DNA from 2 places in the Acidovorax sp. GW460-11-11-14-LB4 genome. Region 2 is predicted to be linked to the other one. Evidence: predicted binding sites of a transcription regulator. Region 2 holds the regulator's gene; the other holds the start of a gene.
The links. The regulator FNR, encoded in region 2, switches genes on or off when oxygen is low (the NO sensors DNR and NnrR bind a similar motif). The targets are predictions, from matches to a motif close to TTGATNNNNATCAA.
Positions count from the first base shown of each region.

Region 1: AC07X4_RS05485 (TraR/DksA family transcriptional regulator) is a predicted target of FNR. The motif match lies at 3,110-3,123, and genes of this name have one in related genera.

Region 1 covers NZ_JBWKYJ010000008.1:11,996-18,088, forward strand. Annotated here, with positions in the region: gene AC07X4_RS05470 (TonB-dependent receptor) at 1-1,838, opposite strand, end outside; gene AC07X4_RS05475 (DUF2946 family protein) at 1,919-2,290, opposite strand; gene AC07X4_RS05480 (glutathione S-transferase) at 2,413-3,060, shown strand; gene AC07X4_RS05485 (TraR/DksA family transcriptional regulator) at 3,184-3,555, shown strand; gene AC07X4_RS05490 (hypothetical protein) at 3,620-3,994, shown strand; gene AC07X4_RS05495 (VOC family protein) at 4,046-4,459, shown strand; gene AC07X4_RS05500 (MarC family protein) at 4,456-5,049, shown strand; gene AC07X4_RS05505 (Rrf2 family transcriptional regulator) at 5,137-5,685, opposite strand; gene nhaR (transcriptional activator NhaR) at 5,834-6,093, shown strand, end outside.
Region 2 covers NZ_JBWKYJ010000018.1:41,502-47,594, reverse strand. Annotated here, with positions in the region: gene ccoG (cytochrome c oxidase accessory protein CcoG) at 1-990, shown strand, start outside; gene AC07X4_RS09440 (FixH family protein) at 1,055-1,333, shown strand; gene AC07X4_RS09435 (hypothetical protein) at 1,391-1,684, shown strand; gene fnr (fumarate/nitrate reduction transcriptional regulator Fnr) at 1,795-2,517, opposite strand; gene hemN (oxygen-independent coproporphyrinogen III oxidase) at 2,707-4,089, shown strand; gene AC07X4_RS09420 (sulfite exporter TauE/SafE family protein) at 4,095-4,820, shown strand; gene AC07X4_RS09415 (cyclic di-GMP phosphodiesterase) at 5,042-6,093, shown strand, end outside.

The DNA of each region.
Region 1 (6,093 bases), on a different contig from region 2:
GTCTGCGAGTACAGCGCGTCCTTCGTGCGCTCAAAAAACGCAGTGAGGCGCAGCAGGCCATTGCCCATGTCGCGCTCGGCGGTCAGCTCGGTGGTCCAGCTCTTTTCGGGTTTCAGATTGGGGTCGTTGTTGATGAGCGTGCCGCTGCCGCTGATGCCGCCCTGGTACAGCTCGGCCACCGTGGGCATCCGCACGGCACGGCCGGTGGAGGCCTTGAGCACCCACAGGTCGCTGGCCTGGTAGGCCACGGCAGCCTTGGGCGACACATAGGTCTCGTTGCGCTCGGGGTGGCTCAGCGTGGTGGTGGCGTTGCCGGTCTGGCCATTGCTGGCGCTCCAGCGCTCGGCGCGGGCGCCCAGCACGGCCTTCCACCGTGGTGCGATCTTCCAGGTGTCTTGCGCCCACAGGCCAATGAGTTGCGTGTCGCCGTTGAAGGCCTGGTTGCGGGCGCCGGCATCACCGCTGATCCAGTTCGTCGTAGCGTTTTCGATAGTGCGCAGTTGGTAGCTGTCGCGCTGCAAGCCAAAGTCCACGATATGCGTGCCCTGCAGCCCATCGGGCCGCCAGCTGCCCTTGGCGGCCAGCGTGTTCCAGCCCGTGCCCTTGCTGTTGACGACGCGCCCTGCCCCGCCGTTCAGCGCGGCAGGCAGCGCCACAGTAGCAGCGCGCAGGGTGTCGGTCTGGTAGTCGTACAGGCTGGCGGCCACCTCCCAATCAAACACGCCCTGCGTGCGGCTCTTGACCGACAGGCCGTGCATGAAATGGGTGAGGTCTTCGTTGGACACATTGAAGTCCGTGGGCGCGAGCGCAAACGAGCGGCCATTGATGTTGACCGTGCCGCCGTAGACCGCATTGCCATTGGCATCGCGCAGGTAGCTGGTGGGGCGCCCCTCGGATGCGTTGTGCCACCAGCCGAAGGTGTAGGCGGCGCGCACGGTGGGCGAGAAGTCGTAGGCGATCTTGGCCTTGATGTGGTCTTGCTGCGTGTGGTACTGGGTGGCCGTGCCCAGCAGGTACCAGGGCTGGTTGCTGCGGTTGTTGCCCAGCACTGCGCCCGTCACGGGTGTGCCCGCGCTGCCCACGGTGCCTGCAGACACCAGGCGTGTGGGGAAGGTGAGCGGCTGGCCTTCGCTGTCGGTCTTGTTGAAGTTCAGGAACCACGACCAGTCGCCATTTTTGTTGCCCACCGAGGCGCTGACCTGCTTGCCGCCGTAGGTGCCGTTGGTGCTGTACAGGTCAAAGGGCTGGTGCTGATAGCTGACCTGCCCGTGCGCCTCGAACTTTGTCGGCATGCGCGTGACGTAGTCCACCACCGCACCCACCGAGTTGCCTGCATAGGCGGCCGAAAACGGGCCGTAGAGCACGTCCACGCGCTCAATTTCTTCCGGCGTGACCAGCATCCAGCGTGGCGCGTTGGTGGGGCCGTTGCCCAGGTAGTTGCTCAGCAAAATGCCATCGGCAAACACCATGGACCGCGCCGGGTTGCCCGTGCCCGAGGCGCGGGTGGACAGCACGGCGTGGTTGTAGTCGCCGATATAGCGCTTGCGCACCAGCAGACTGGGCAGGTACTTGAGGGCGTCTTCGCTGTCGGTGGCGTTGATCGCATGCTCGATCTGCTCGCGCGTCACGCCCTCGATGGTGGTGGGGATCTGCGTGGGCAGCGAGGTGGGCTGGCCGCCGGTGATGGTGACCACGCCCAGTTCCTTGACCGGGGCATGGCTGGTGGTGCTGGTGCTGTCAGCGGTCTGGGCGAATGCGGATGAAGCCCCGGCGGACGCGATGCCAAGGACGACGGGAAAGGCACTGGCCACGGCCAGCGCCATGCGGCTTTTGCGCATGGAAACTCCTGAAAATCAAACCAAATAGGCCGCAAGCGCAAGTGAATCATGCGCCAGCAGCTATCGAATCAATAGCGATTTCAGGAGAGCGATGGGGGCCCGCGCGGCGGCAGGGGCGCGGCGGTGCGCGCTGCAATGTGCGCGGCAGGGATGGGGCGCAGGGCATGCGCCAACGGGTGAACCACAGGCAGCTGGGCCTGCGATGCGGGAGGGGGAGCGCCCACATGCGCGCACATCGGGCAGTCCAGCGTGTGGCTGGGCAGCTCCTTGGCGCCGTCGTCGGTCTTGACCAGCACCTTGATCGCACCTGAGCCGGAGCAGATCAGCTCCATTGCCTGCGGGTGCACCAGCGGCGACGCAACGGCCACGCCGATCGACAACACAAACCACGCCAGCACACAGCGGGCGAGCCAGCGAAGGCTGCGGATGGTTTGGAGGGACGGCAACGACATGGAAGCGCCATTGTAGGTGCGCAGTCCGCGCCAGCCAGCGTACGGGTCATCTGCGTGACCGCCCCGCACCAGGTGCGGGCCTAGGATGTGCTCTTGCCCCTACAACACATCGGAGACACACCATGCTCACACTCTGCGGCTTTTCGGCCAGCAACTACTACAACAAGGTCAAGCTTGCGCTGCTCGAAAAGGGCCTGCCGTTCACCGAAGAACTGGCCTGGGTGGGCGAGACCGATCGCAGCGCCAGCCCGCTGGGCAAGGTGCCCTACCTGCGCACGCCGCAGGGAGCACTGTGTGAATCGGCGGTGATCGCCGACTACATCGAAGCCGCCCACCCCGATCACCCACTGATCCCGGCCGACCCCTTCCAGGCCGCCAAGGTGCGCGAGCTGATCACCTTTCTGGAGTTGCACCTGGAGCTGGTGGCACGCAACCTGTATCCGCAGGCGTTCTTTGGCGGCACCGTGAGCGACACCGCCAAGGAAAAGGTGGGCGCACAGCTGCAGAAGAACATTGCCGCCTTCGGCCAGTTGGCAAAGTTCAGCCCCTACGTGGGCGGCGACACCTTCACGATGGCCGACTGCGCGGCCGTCGTTCACCTGCCGCTGGTCAGCTCCGCCACCAAGATCATCTACGGCAAGGACTACCTGGCCGACCTGCCTGTGCGCGACTACCTCGCCCGCATGGCCGAACGCCCCCATGTGCAGCGCGTGAACGCGGACCGCAAGACCAACACCGCCGAGATGCTGGCGCGCCCGCCCAAGCGCTGAGCCCGCCACGCAGCGGTGTCACCAGGGTGGGGACACCGCGCGCCATCCCTTGACCTTGGTCAACCCAGCGCGCCGCGCACAGGCGCACCATGCAGGTATCCGATCACCCCGAGGAGACCCCGCATGGACAAGACCCAAGCCGCACCTTTCCGCCAGCAGTTACTGGCCCAGCAATCCGAGTTGCTGGCCCAGCTGGCCGCGCAGCGCGGTGGTGTCATCGGCCGCGCCGAAGCCGCCGCCGACCACTTCGGACAACCGGAAGACCCGCGTGCCCAGGTTGCCACCGAACGCGAGCTGGAATTTGCCCTGGACGAACGCGAGACCGCACACCTGGCGGCGGTCGAGGCCGCCCTGGCCCGCATCGAAGCCGGCACCTACGGCGAGTGCACGGATTGCGGCACCCACATCACCGCCGCCCGCCTGCACGCCACGCCCGAGGCCGCACGCTGTGTGCATTGCCAGGAAAAGGCCGAGCAACACCGGCGGGCGGCATGAGCGAATGCACGCACTCAGGCTGCTTCTTTCCCGTTTTTTGTCACTCCTTCAAGAAAGCCGATTCATGAGCACTTTTCACGCCGTTGTCTGGATGGACCAATCCGAAGCCCATGTGGTGATGTTCGATCGCGAACACGCGGAAGCCCAGCGCATCAAGTCCCGCAGCCACCACAAGCACCAGGGCAAGGCCGACGACCTCGCGCCGTTTTTTGCCGATATCGCCCAGACACTGACCCACACCCGCGAGGTGCTGCTGGCCGGCCCGGGCCTGGTGCGCAACCAGTTCCGCGACTGGGCCGCCAAACACCATGCGGCCGTGGCCGGCGTGGTGGTGGACTCGGTGGCCGCAGACCATCCGACAGACGCCCAGCTGGTGGCCATGGCGCGCCAGTATTTCAAGAAGTTTGACAACATGGCCGCCGATCCGTCGGTCGCCTGACCGACCTGCAGGCCACGCCACGGTGTGGCACTGGCTGCTATCCTCTGCGGGATGCGCAGCCTTTTTCACCTCGCCTTTCACGTCACCGACCTGGATGCCGCCCGGCGCTTTTACGGCGGCGTGCTGGGCTGCCTGGAGGGCCGAAGCACCGACACCTGGGTGGACTTCGACTTCTTCGGCCACCAGATCTCGTTGCATCTGGGCACGCCGTTTGCCAGCGCCCGCACCGGGCACGTGGGAGACCATCTGGTGCCCATGCCGCACTTCGGCGCCATCCTGGAGTTGCCCGACTGGCATGCGCTGGCCGCACGACTGAAGGCCGCCGACACCGCCTTCGTGCTGGAGCCGCAGGTGCGTTTTGAAGGCCAGCCGGGCGAACAGTGGACGATGTTCTTCCACGACCCCAGCGGCAACCCGATCGAGATCAAGGGCTTTCGCTCGCTGGACGCGGTGTACGCAACGTGAGCTACACCTTCGCGTCGGCCACCATCCTGCTCCTGCTGATCACCGATCCGCTGGGCAACATCCCCATCTTTGCCAATGCCCTGCGGGGCGTGGCGCCCGAGCGCCGGGCGCGGGTGATCCTGCGGGAGGTGCTCATTGCGTTTGCACTGCTGCTGGTGTTCCTGTTCTTCGGAGCGGAGTTCCTGCGGGTCATGAATTTGAGCGACTTGTCGCTGCAGATTGCCGGTGCCGTGGTGTTGTTTCTGATCGCACTGCGCATGATCTTTCCGTCGGCGGACGGACCACAGGCGGAGCTACCGGGCGAGCCGCTGATCGTGCCGCTGGCCATCCCCGCGCTGGCAGGCCCTTCGGCGCTGGCCACGGTGATGCTGCTGGTGGCCCAGGCCCCGGAGCGGCGATGGGAATGGGTGGGCGCACTGTGCGTCACCATGGCCGTGTGTGCCGTGGTGTTGCTGCTGGCCGAGCGCATCCAGCGCCTGGTGGGCGAACGCGTGGTGATGGCGTTTGAACGCCTGATGGGCCTGATCCTGGTCGCGATCTCGGTGGAGATGCTGATCCGGGGAATCAAGCAGCTGGCGCACCAGCTGTAGCCCGCGCCAGGAGCCGCTGGCCACGGCCCTCGTGTGTGCGTGGCGCCGTTCACAGCGCCCCGCAGCACCATATGGCGGCCGCTTCCTTCAGCGACGCTGCAGGATCGGCATGGTCCCCAGGGCAAACACCGAGTTGGGCACGTTGACCCGCGCCATCAAAGGGCGGGGCTTGGGTGCCAGCGGCAGCTTGGCCCGCGCAGCAGGGGCCTTCTCCTCCACGACCGTGCCCTGCTCCAGCGCCTGGGTGACAAGGTCCTGAAGCGTCACCGACTGCAGGTACTCCATCACCCGGGAGTTGAAGCTGGTCCACAGTTCTCCCGTCATGGATTTGACCTGGGCGGCCTGACTGGGCCCCAGGTTCTGCAGCTCGTCGGTCTTGAGGTTTTCTACCGCCAGGATGATTTCAGCCACCGATACCTGCTCCGCTTGCCGCGCCAGGGTATAGCCGCCACCGGGCCCTCGGGTACTGTCTACCAAGCCGGCGCGGCGCAGTGCGCTGAACAGCTGTTCAAGGTAAGACAGAGAAATCCCCTGCCGTGCGCTGATGGTGGACAAGGGCACGGGCCGCATCTTCTGGCGCAGGGCCAGGTCGGTCATGGCGGACACCGCCAGCTGTCCTCGGGTCGTGATACGCATCGTTGCTACTCCTTGTGAACACAGGCAGCTCCAGGCCGCAGCGCAGATCGCCACGGAAGCTGCCAAACGTCAATGTAGAGAATTTCATACTTCGCGTATATTCGTTTTATTGAGTTTTATTCTTCGATTTATACGAAGTATTGACAGTATGAACTTCAAGCACCTGCGCTATTTCTGGACGGTTGCCAAGGCTGGCGGTGTGATGCGGGCCGGTGAGCAGCTCAACACCACTCCGCAAACACTGTCCGGCCAGATCAAGCAGCTGGAAGAATGGCTGGGCCACGACCTGTTCCGGAAAAGGGGACGGGGACTGGAGCTGACCAGTGAGGGGCGTGTGGCCCTGGGTTATGCCGAACAGATCTTCGCGCTGGGCGACGAGCTGGAAAAATCCATCCGGCTGGCGCGTGG
Region 2 (6,093 bases):
GACAACGGTCCCTGGACGTTCGAGAAGATCCGCAAAAAGTTTCTCAAGCAGGTGGTGTGGATCGCCGTGGCCCTGTGGACTGGGTTCACTTTCGTAGGGTACTTCGTGCCCATCCGCGAACTGGGCAGCGAGCTGCTGGCGTTTGAAGGCGGCTGGCAGATTTTCTGGGTGCTGTTCTACGGTTTTGCCACCTACGGCAACGCAGGCTTCATGCGCGAGCAGGTCTGTAAGTACATGTGCCCCTATGCGCGCTTTCAGAGCGCAATGTTTGATAAAGACACGCTCATCGTCACCTACGACCCTGAGCGTGGCGAGCAGCGCGGCCCGCGCAAGAAGAACATTGACTACAAGGCCCAGGGGCTTGGCGACTGCATTGACTGCTCGCTGTGTGTGCAGGTCTGTCCGGTGGGCATCGATATCCGGAAGGGCTTGCAATATGAGTGCATTGGTTGCGGGTTGTGTGTGGACGCCTGCAATACGGTGATGGACAAGATGCAGTACCCGCGTGGCCTGATCCGCTATTCCACCCAGAACGGCGTGGCCAAGCGCTGGACGCAGTCCCAGATGCTGCGTCGCGTGTTGCGTCCGCGTGTGCTGATCTACACCGCCGTACTGGTAGCACTGTGCGTTGCCATGCTGGCCAGCCTGGTGGTGCGCACGCCGCTGAAGGTGGATGTCGTGCGTGACCGGGCCGCGCTCTCGCGCATTGTGGCGGGGGGCAAACTGGAGAATATTTACCGGCTGCAGATCATGAATGCCACGGAGGGCGAACAGCGCTACCGCATCAGCGCGCGTGGACTGGAGGGGCTGGAGGTGGCCTCCGAGGCCGAAGTGGATATTGGCGCAGCAGAGTCGCGCTGGGTGGCCGTGCGTTTGCAGATTCCGTACGGTTCTGCCACTTCGGGCTCGCATGCGGTTCAGTTTGACGTGCAGGCCGTAGGGGCAGCTGCCCATGTGACGGAAAAATCCGTGTTTCTTGTGCCGCGTTGAGCGGCATCCCGGTGGGGCCTTTCAGGGCCGCACTTTGACCGATATTGTTGAGGAGTAGAGCACCATGTCTTCAAACCCTGCCATCGCGACACCGGCAATTCCCGTGCCCTGGTGGAAGTTCGGCCATGTGTGGCTGGTGATTGCCGGGCCTGCCATCGTGATCGTGGCTGGCTTTGTGACGCTGTGGCTGGCGATTTCTCGGCCTGACCCGGTGGTAGCCGAGGATTACTACCGCCAGGGCATTGAGATCAATAAGACCTTGGTGGCGCCGGAGAAAAGCCTGGCACCGGCCCTCAAGGCCCGCAACCATGCGGCCACCCCTGTGCAAGACCAACCACGCTGACAACCCTCCGGTCGCTGCCCCCAGCGACCCCAGGCAGCACCAGGAGACAGAACCGATATGTGGACGCAACGCCTGATGTGGATTGCATGGCCCGCCTTCTTGATGGCGGGCGTGCTGGAGATGCTGGTTTTTGCCATGGTGGACCCCCAGGACCTGCACTGGTTCGGCCAGCCCCTGGCGCTGTCACGGCAAGGGGTGTACACCCTCGCATTTTTTGTGTTTTGGGCCATCACCATGGCCACGAGCGCATTGACGACACTGCTGTCCATGTCTCCGTTCGAGGTCAACCGGTGCCCGGTGCCCGATGGGGAGCGCCCCGACGATTGCCGCAAGACATCGTCCTGCCCCTGAACCCTTTTCGCCTGCTTGTCTGGGCATGCAATGCATGCCGTTTCGCAAGAGATGGTTGTACTTGGTGCGGAACCGGCCCTCCGCGTGGAAGTGGCTCGGTGTCAGTGTCGTCAGTGGCAGGTCTGCTGGCTGTTCACGATGCGTCGCAGGGCATCGGTGTCGAGGATGCGCACATGGCGCTGTTTGACTTCCACGATCCCTTCTTCCACAAACTTGGAGAAGGTCCGGCTGACCGTTTCGAGTTTGAGGCCGAGGTAGCTGCCGATTTCTTCGCGCGTCATGCGCAACACCAGTTCCGACTGCGAGAAGCCCCGTGCATGCAGGCGCTGCACCAGGTTCAGCAAAAAGGCGGCCAGGCGTTCTTCGGCACGCATGCTGCCCAGCAGCAACATCACGCCGTGCTCGCGCACGATCTCGCGACTCATGATCTTGTGCACGTGGTGCTGCAGGGCTGTGACTTCGCGTGACAGCTCTTCAATGCGGTCGAAGGGCATGACACACACTTCGGCGTCTTCAAGTGCCACCGCATCACAGGTATGGTGGTCATTGACGATACCGTCAAGCCCGATGATCTCGCCCGCCATCTGAAAGCCCGTGACCTGGTCGCGACCGTCTTCTGTGGCCACGCAGGTCTTGAAGAACCCGGTGCGGATGGCATACAGGGACGTGAAGGACTCGCCATTGCGAAACAGCGTCCCTCCGCGTTTGACTTTGCGACGGACGGCAACCACCTCGTCAATGCGCTGGAGCTGCTCTTCGTTCAAGCCCACGGGCATGCACAGCTCGCGGAGGTTGCAGTTGGAGCAGGCGACTTTGATGGTGAGCGGGTTCATAGGCACATGGACTTGGGTTGTTGGTCGAGCATATCGTGCATGCCGTACACGAACCTGAATACAGGGCGCGGGCGAGCGGCTGACCTTCATCAAATTGTCGCCGTATCGCTTGTTGGTTCACTTGATGCAGGTCAAGGACATGTCCCGGAGCCTACGGCACAGTCAAGGTGTACGCAAGGAAATTTCCCCATGACTGCTGTTTCGCCAGATCTTCTGCGCCGCTTTGACGTGCCAGGGCCCCGTTATACGTCCTATCCAACGGCCGACCGATTTGTGGAGGCCTTCGGTCAGGAAGATTATGTGCTGGCGCTGCAACAGCGCCGTTCGGGCACGCTGGCCAAGGCCATGCCGCTGTCCCTGTACGTGCACATCCCGTTTTGCGAATCCCTGTGCTACTACTGCGCCTGCAACAAGATCATCACCAAACACCATGACCGCGCCGAGGTCTACTTGCGCTATCTGAGCCGCGAGATCGACCTGCACACCGCGCACTGTGGCGTAGGACAGGTGGTGAGCCAATTGCACCTGGGCGGTGGCACGCCCACCTTCCTCTCCGATGCGGGCTTGCGGGAGCTGATGGCCATGCTCAAGCGCAGCTTCACGCTGGCGCCCGGGGGCGAATACTCGATCGAAGTGGATCCGCGCACGGTCAACTCCGAGCGTCTGGCGCTCCTGGCTGAATTGGGCTTTAACCGCCTGAGTTTTGGCGTGCAGGACTTTGATGCCGAAGTGCAAAAGGCCGTGCACCGCATTCAGCCTGCAGAGCAGGTTTTTGCACTGGTGGAGTCCGCCCGCTCGCTGGGATTTGATTCGGTGAACGTGGACCTGATCTACGGCCTGCCGCGCCAGACGCCAGAGTCTTTTGACCGCACGCTGGCGCAGGTGGCGCAGCTGCGGCCTGACCGCATTGCGTTGTATGCCTATGCACACTTGCCGGAGCGTTTCAAGCCACAGCGTCGCATCATCTCCGCCGAATTGCCCACAGGCGCGAGCAAGCTGTCCATGCTCTCGCGCTCACTCGATGCGTTCATGGACGCTGGGTATGTCTATGTGGGCATGGACCACTTTGCTCTGCCTACCGACGCACTGGCTGTGGCCAAGCGCCAGGGACGCTTGCACCGCAACTTCCAGGGCTACAGCACGCAGCCAGACTGCGACCTGATTGGGCTGGGCGTATCGGCCATCGGCCGGGTAGGGGCGACTTACAGCCAGAACTCGAAGACGCTGGACGAGTACTACGACTTCCTGGACCAGGGGCGGCTACCTGTGGTCCGCGGGCTCGCCCTGACCCGCGACGACCTGGTGCGCCGCGCGGCCATCATGGCCCTGATGTGCCAGGGCGAGCTGCTGTTCGAGCCGATGGAGCAGGCGTGGTTGATCGATTTCCGCCAGTACTTCGCAGCAGAGTTGGCGCAGCTGGAGGGTATGCAGGAGCAGGGGTTGGTACGGGTGGGGCCGGAGGGCATTGAAGTGACCGCCACCGGGTGGTTCTTCGTGCGCGGTATCGCCATGGTTTTTGACCGTTATCTGCAGGCGGACCGCAACCGCGCCCGGTTTTCGCGCATCATCTGACACCTATGCTTGCCACTGTTGGCTGGACTGCTTTGCTCATGGGACTCGCTGGCGGGTCCCATTGCTTGGCCATGTGTTCCGCGCCGTGCGGAGCATTGGTGCGGCAGGGCGGCGCACCACAGGCGGACGGTGGTGCGGAGCAGGAGGTGCGCTGGGCGCCGCGTGGTGGTGCGCTGCAGCGCACCATGGCCTTTCACGCAGGGCGCCTGGTGGGGTATGCCAGCGCAGGTGCACTGGCGGCCTTGGCCATGGACAGTCTGGCATGGCTGACCCAGCAAACCAGCGCGCTGCGCCCCGCCTGGACACTCATGCATGTGGCGGTGATGGCCTGGGGGCTCATGATGATGGTGCAGTCGCGGCAGCCTGCCTGGGTGGAGCAGGCGGGCCGCTCCGTGTGGGCGCGTGTTCGTCCGCTGGTCGGGGCACCGGGCGGAGTGATGGCGGCCGGGGTCCTGTGGGCCCTGATGCCTTGTGGACTGCTCTATTCGGCCCTGTTGGTCGCGGCGCTCAGCGGGGGGGCGCTGGAGGGTGCCCTGACCATGGCTCTGTTTGCAGTGGGCAGCGGGGTGTGGCTGGTGGGCGGCCCCTGGGCTTGGAGCAGCCTTCGCAACCGCCTGAATCTCGCGCGGGCGCAGTGGGGCACGAGGGCCGCAGGCGCCATGCTGTGCGCGGTAGCTGCCTGGGCGCTGTGGATGGATCTCATTTACAAGCCGTCGCTCTGGTGCCGCTGAGCGCGCGGCGTTGATCCGTCCACATCACCCCAGTCGCCCCGCGGCAGGAAGGTGGGCGATGCCTTTGTCGCGGGGACCGGGGTGGTCCAGCCAGGCCCGCTTTCAGTCAAGTGTTGCCGGATCGCTGCGCGGCCTGTCGGTTCTTCGCCACGTCACTGGAACTGGTGATAATCTGCGTAACTATTGGTGGCATTGATGTCGCCATGTATCGTGCGCCTGACGTGAACTCATCCATCCTCATCGACATCAGCCAACTGCGTGTCGGCATGTACATCCAGCTCGACGTGGGCTGGATGCATCATCCGTTCCCGACCAGCAGTTTCCGGGTGGCGTCGTCGGAGCAGATCACCACCTTGCGGGAGCTGGGACTGACCGAGGTGCGTTACGTCCCCAAGAAGAGCGATCCTGAACTCCAGGAGCTGGTGCCGGCCGCCTGGAGCGTGCCTGAAATGACAGTGCCGCCGCCCAACGGCCTGGATGCGCCCGGGCCTGGCACGACCACTGTCGTGGACCCCGAGGCACAGCGTCGCCGTGAGCTGCTGGAAGCGCAAAACCGGGCCTTGGCCGCCTGCAACCAGCGTTTCTCGGAAGCCACGCGGCAGTACCAGTCCATGGAGCGCACGGTGTCAGAGCACCCGGACCAGGCCAGGGCCAAGGGGGAGGCGCTGGTCTCTGGATGCGTGACCGAACTGCTGGAAAACGGCGACTCCGTCATCCGGCTGCTGTCCGAGGGCGTGGGCGAGCGCAACGGATTGCATCCCATCAATGTGATGGTGATTTCGCTGCTGCTGGGTCGGTCCCTGGGCATGAAAAGCGAGGAGCTGCACGATCTGGGTGTGGCAGCATTGATCCACGACATTGGCAAGCTCAAGCTTCCGCCCAATCTGCGCCAGCCCACCCCGTCCATGATCCCCATGGAGCGCACGCGCTACGAGACCCACGTGGCGGAATCCGTTGCCTTGGCCAAACGCATGGGGTTTGCCGATGCGGTGCTGACTGCAGTGGCCCGGCACCACGAGATGTGTGACGGCAGCGGGTTTCCCCAGCGCTTGAAGGGGCCTGACCTGGGGCGCATGAGCCAGGTCCTGGCCCTGGTCAATCAATATGACCGGATGTGCAACCCGGCCATGGGTGTGACGGCGCTGACCCCGCATGAGGCGCTATCCGTCATCTTTGCCCAGCTCAAGGCGCGGTTTGATTCGGTGGTCCTGGGAGCTTTCATTCGCATGATGGGGGTGTACCCGCCCGGCTCCATCGTGCAGTTGGTCAACGA